DNA from 2 places in the Streptomyces sp. NPDC090994 genome. Region 1 is predicted to be linked to the other one. Evidence: riboswitches for the same ligand, from Rfam matches in the RefSeq annotation. Region 1 holds a riboswitch; the other holds the start of a gene.
What was found. Region 1 has a riboswitch for thiamine pyrophosphate ahead of ACIQR3_RS36095 (thiamine ABC transporter substrate binding subunit). Riboswitches for the same ligand answer to the same signal wherever they lie in the genome.
Positions count from the first base shown of each region.

Region 2: it holds a riboswitch for thiamine pyrophosphate, as region 1 does, so the genes downstream of both, thiO (glycine oxidase ThiO) here and ACIQR3_RS36095 (thiamine ABC transporter substrate binding subunit) in region 1, are expected to answer to the same signal.

Region 1 covers NZ_JBIVWS010000035.1:16,444-19,343, forward strand. The annotation lists gene ACIQR3_RS36090 (ABC transporter permease) at 1-119, opposite strand, end outside; gene ACIQR3_RS36095 (thiamine ABC transporter substrate binding subunit) at 158-1,273, opposite strand; TPP riboswitch at 1,355-1,460, opposite strand; gene rlmN (23S rRNA (adenine(2503)-C(2))-methyltransferase RlmN) at 1,497-2,603, opposite strand; gene ACIQR3_RS36105 (hypothetical protein) at 2,624-2,900, opposite strand, start outside.
Region 2 covers NZ_JBIVWS010000003.1:219,420-222,319, reverse strand. The annotation lists gene ACIQR3_RS08430 (NAD(P)/FAD-dependent oxidoreductase) at 1-705, opposite strand, end outside; gene ACIQR3_RS08425 (hypothetical protein) at 830-1,168, opposite strand; TPP riboswitch at 1,221-1,333, shown strand; gene thiO (glycine oxidase ThiO) at 1,330-2,550, shown strand; gene thiS (sulfur carrier protein ThiS) at 2,553-2,753, shown strand; gene ACIQR3_RS08410 (thiazole synthase) at 2,759-2,900, shown strand, end outside.

The DNA of each region.
Region 1 (2,900 bases):
GCGACCACCTCCCCGATCCGGCCCAGGTGCCAGCCGCCGTCGTCCTTCAGGCCCCGCCCGACGATCGCGGCGACGGGCCAGGCGAAGAAGACGGCGAAGAACGCGACGGGCACCGCCATCAGGGCGAGCCGCACCCCGTTCGACCGCCGCCGCACGGCTACTTCAGTACGAGCGAGGTCCACGACTTGACCCAGTCGTCCCGGTGTTCGGCGATCTTCGCCGGGGCCATGGTCCGCGGATCGGTGACGTCCGGCATGTTGTCGGTGTAGACGGCCGGCAGCTCGGCGCCGTCGACGACCGGGTTGACGAACATGTTCAGCGGCATGTCCTCCTGGAACTTCTCGCTGATCAGGAAGTCGATCAGCGCCTTGCCGCCCTCGGGGTTCTTCGCGTTGCTCAGCAGCCCGGCGAACTCGGTCTGCCGGAAGCAGGTGCCGGTCGCCACACCCGTGGGCGCGGTCTTCGGCTGCGGATCGGCGTAGACCACCTCCACCGGCGGCGAGGAGGCGTAGGAGACGACCAGCGGCCGGTCCCCGCCGGCCTTCTTGCCCCCGGCGGACCCGGAGAACTCCTCGTTGTACGCCTGCTCCCAGCCGTCGACGACCTTGACTCCGTTGGCCTTGAGCTTCTTCCAGTACCCCTGCCACCCTCCCCCGCTCTCGGCTTCACTTGAGCGGGAGGTGCCCCCATCCCCGTACGCGGCGGCCGTCCCGAGCAGGAAGCCCAGCCCCGGCGAGGAGGTCCCGGCGTTCTCGGTGACGAGGAGGTCCTTGTACGCGGGCTCGGTCAGGTCGGCGAAGGAGGCCGGCGGGTCGATCTTGTGCTCGCTGAAGTACGCCTTGTCGTAGTTGACGCAGATGTCGCCGTAGTCGACGGGCGTGACGCGGTGCTGCTCGGCGTCGAGCTGGAACCGCTCGTCGACCCGGTCCAGCCCCTTCGCCTCGTACGGCTGGAACAGGCCGTTGTCGAGGGCGCGGGAGAGCAGCGTGTTGTCGACGCCGAAGAGGACGTCGCCCTGCGGGTTGTCCTTGGTCAGGATCGCCTTGTTGACGGCCTGCCCGGCATCGCCGTCCTCCAGGACCTTCACCCGGTACCCGGACTGCTTCTCGAAGGCGGCGATGACGCTCTTGGACACGGCCCACGAGTCATGGCTGACCAGCGTCACGGTCTTCGTGTCGCCGGACGCCCCGTCGCCGGACGACGACCCGCACGCGGACAGCGTGACCAGACCGAGCCCGGCGACCAGGACCGTGGCCTTCTTGGTGATGCTCACTGAATTCCTCCTGGGGTGGACCAGGAGAAGACGCGGCCCTGCCCGGAACCCCTCGTCGGGATCCCGGGCAGGGCGCAACAGCTCGAGTGATGACCGATCTCCCTACCCAGAATGACCTGGGCCAGGTTCGGAGGGTCTGCGGCCGGTGCCGCACTCTCAGCGCTGTGGCGCTCCCCTGTCGGAATATGAAGATGTGTTTTTCTGATGTCCTACGTCGATCAGGTTACCGCTCGCTCGCGGCGAGCTGGCCGCACGCCCCGTCGATCTCCTGCCCCCGGGTGTCCCGGATGGTCACCGGCACACCATGCGCCGCGATGGCCTCGACGAACGCCTTCTCGTCCTCGGGCCGCGAGGCGGTCCACTTCGAGCCCGGCGTCGGGTTCAGCGGGATGAGGTTGACGTGCACCGGCTTGCCCTTGAGCAGCCGCCCGAGCCGGTCACCCCGCCAGGCCTGGTCGTTGATGTCCCGGATCAGCGCGTACTCGATCGACAGCCGGCGCCCGGACCGCGCGGCGTACTCGAACCCGGCGTCCAGCACCTCCCGCACCTTCCACCGCGTGTTGACCGGCACGAGGGTGTCGCGCAGCTCGTCGTCGGGGGCGTGCAGCGAGATCGCGAGCCGGCACTTGAAGCCCTCGTCGGCGAACCGGTGGATGGCCGGCACGAGACCGACCGTCGACACGGTGATCCCGCGCTGCGACAGCCCGACACCGTCCGGCTCCGGGTCGGTGAGCCGCCGGATGGCCCCGACCACGCGGTTGTAGTTGGCCAGCGGCTCGCCCATCCCCATGAACACGATGTTGCTGAGCCGCGCCGGGCCTCCCGGCACCTCTCCGTCCCGCAGCGCCCGCATGCCGTCCACGATCTGGTGCACGATCTCGGCGGTCGACAGGTTCCGGTCCAGCCCCGCCTGCCCGGTCGCGCAGAACGGGCAGTTCATCCCGCACCCCGCCTGCGAGCTGATGCACATGGTCACCCGGTCCGGGTACCGCATGAGCACCGACTCGACCAGCGTCCCGTCGAACAGCCGCCACAGCGTCTTGCGGGTGGTCCCCTCGTCCGTCGACAGATGCCGTACGACGGTCATCAGCTCGGGCAGCAGCGCCTCCCGCAGCTTCTCCCGCGCACCGGCGGGGATGTCGGTCCACTGCTCCGGGTCGTGCGCGTACCGCGCGAAGTAGTGCTGCGACAGCTGCTTGGCCCGAAACGCCTTCTCACCGGCCGCGACGACCGCCTCCTTGCGCTCGGCGGGCGTGAGGTCGGCGAGGTGCCGCGGCGGCTTCTTGGCTCCGCGCGGGGCGACGAAAGTGAGTTCTCCGGGCTTAGGCATGGCTGTACCAGTGTCGCAGATCAACTCGCATGCCCCGGGGCACGCGGCGGCGCCCCGCAGCTGCCGGGCAGCTCGTGCAGTACCGCCGGGAACACCACTCGTCCGACCCCGTCGGCCACTACGGCCGAGCTTTCCGGCGCTCGTGCCGTTGCGAGAGCCTGCCAGGCGGTGAGGGTGAGGCGGGCGAGTTCCGGTATGCGCTGCGCATGGACCGCACCGCGGGAGCGGCTCTGCGCGAGGTTGCGCGGCTGCCAGTCGCCGGAGGTCCGCCGCCGACGGCTGTTCAGCGGCGGGGCC
Region 2 (2,900 bases), on a different contig from region 1:
GACGACCGCGCCGGCGGGCACGCGCGTGCCGTCGTCGAGGACCACGGCGCCCGGTTCGACGCGCTCCACGCGCGCGTGGGTGCGCAGCACCGCTCCCGCGTCGGCGTACCAGTCGGCCATCGGGGCGGCGACCTCGGCGGGCAGCGCCCCGGCGAGCGGCCGGCCGGCGGCCTCCACGACGGTCACCGCGCACCCGGCCTCCCGCGCGGCGGTGGCGAACTCGGCGCCGATCCAGCCCGCGCCGACGACCACGATGTCGTGCTGCCGGGCGAGCACCGGACGCAGCCGCTCGGCGTCGTCCAGGGTGCGCAGCAGATGAACGCCGGGGACGCCCTCGGCGCCGGGCAGCCGCAGCGGCTCGGCGCCGGTCGCCAGGACCAGGGAGTCGTACGGCACCGGCCCCGCGGAGGTGTCCAGCAGGTGCGCGCCGGGGCGGACGCCCAGCGCCTCCTGCCCGAGCCGCAGCTCGATGCCGAGCGCCTCGAAGTCGACGTCGAAGGCGGAGCCCTCGGCGGTGCCCAGCAGGACGGCCTTGGACAGCGGGGGCCGGTCGTACGGCTGGTGCGGTTCGGCGCCGATCAGTGTGACGGTGCCGGTGAAGCCCCGTTCGCGCAGGGCGACCGCCGTCTGCACGCCGGCCATGCCCGCGCCCACGACGACCACGCGCCGCGCGGAGCCGCCTCGCTCCTGCGTCTGCTCGCTCACCTGATCACCTTAGACACCTGACTCACTGTCGGTCAGGGGGCACGTTCAGTGACCTGCTCCACACTTGCCGCACACCTGTCGCACGCCGGCGCCTGCCGTACCCGCCGCACGCCGGCCCTCGCCGTCACCGGACCTGTTCCACCACGCTGGTCCCGCTGCCCTCCGCCGACTCCCACTCCCAGCTCTCCTCCAGCCGCACGCGCCCGTCCGGCAGGCCGACGACATGCGACACGCAGTGCCCGCCGGCCGTGGAGCCGTCCGTCCTGAGCTGCACGTACCGGAAGTCGAGCCGGTCCCCCTCGCGCGTCCCCACCAGGTGCCCGCGGACCACGTCGCCGCCGGCGTACTCGGCCCAGACGGCGCCGTCCTGCTCGTGGTAGGCGAAGCGGGTACGGGTGCCGACCTGGCCGGGTGCCTGGTCGGCGACCGGGGCGAACACGAGACCGTCAAGCGAACGTGCCACCGGCGGACACTCCCTTACAGAGGCGGACATCGAACAGTTAGGGTGGCCAACGTAAGGCACTCGCGGGAGCCCGGACGCACCGGGCTGAGAGGGAGGCTGGCGGCCTCCGACCGTACGAACCTGATCCGGGTCATGCCGGCGAAGGGAGGGGTTCAGCACCCATGTCGAACAGGTTGGGGACCCCCGACGTCCTGATCGTCGGGGGCGGGATCATCGGCCTGGTCACCGCGTGGCGGGCCGCGCAGCGCGGGCTGGTCACGGCGGTGGTGGACCCGGCGCCGGGCGGCGGGGCCGCCCGGGTGGCGGCCGGGATGCTGGCCGCCGTCACCGAACTGCACTATGGCGAGCAGACCCTGCTCTCCCTGAACCTCGCCTCGGTCCGCCGCTACCCCGCCTTCGCCGCGGAGCTGTCCGAGGCCACCGGGCACGACCTCGGCCACCGCCGCTGCGGCACCCTCGCCGTCGCGCTCGACTCCGACGACCGGGCGCACCTGCGGGAGCTGCACGCCTTCCAGCGGCAGTCGGGGCTGGAGTCCGAGTGGCTGTCGGGGCGTGACTGCCGGCGCCTGGAGCCGATGCTCGCGCCGGGCGTGCGCGGGGGGCTCCGGGTGGACGGCGACCACCAGATCGACCCCCGGCGGCTGGCCGCGGCGCTGCTGACCGCCTGCGAACGGGCGGGCGTGCGCTTCCACCGGACCACGGCCGAGCGGCTCACCGTCGCCGGGGACCGCGCCACGGGCGTCGTGACGGCCGACGGCACCGCCCTGGCGGCCGGGCAGGTCGTCCTGGCCGCGGGCAGCCTCAGCGGCCGTCTGGCGGGCGTGCCGGAGGGGGTGCTGCCGCCGGTGCGGCCCGTGAAGGGCCAGGTGCTGCGGCTGACGATGCCGCCGGGACGGCCGCCCCTGCTCCAGCGCACCGTCCGCGCGGTGGTGCGCGGCAACCCGCTCTACCTGGTGCCCCGCGTCAGCGGCGAGCTCGTCGTCGGCGCGACCAGCGAGGAGCTGGGCTGGGACACGACCGTCACCGCCGGCGGCGTCTACGAGCTGCTGCGCGACGCCCACGAGCTGGTCCCGGGCATCACCGAGCTGCCCCTGACGGAGACCCTCGCGGGACTGCGCCCCGGCTCCCCGGACAACGCGCCGCTGCTCGGCCCGACCGCCCTGGCCGGCCTGCTGCTGGCCACCGGGCACTTCCGCAACGGCGTGCTGCTCACCCCGGTCACCGGCGACGTCATGGCGCACGTCCTGACCACCGGCGAGCTGCCCGAGGAGGCCCGCCCGTTCACCCCCGGCCGGTTCGGCACCACCCAGGCGCCCGTCCAGGCGCCCGTCCAGGCGCCCGTCCAGGCGCCCGCCCCCGCACCCACGGAGCAGCCCGCATGAGCATCAGCATCTCGGTCAACGGGGAGCCGCGCCAGGTGGCCCCCGGGACGGCGCTCGACACCCTCGTACGGACCCTCACGGAGGCGCCGTCCGGGGTGGCCGCCGCCCTCAACGAAACCGTCGTCCCACGCGCGCGGTGGTCGGACACCGCGCTGTCCGACGGCGACCGCGTCGAAGTACTCACCGCCGTGCAAGGAGGCTGAGAACCATGGCCGACGATCCCTTCGTCCTCGGCGGTACGTCCTTCACGTCCCGCCTGATCATGGGCACCGGCGGGGCGCCCAGCCTGGACGTGCTGGAGCGCTCCCTGGTGGCGTCCGGGACCGACCTGACGACGGTCGCCATGCGGC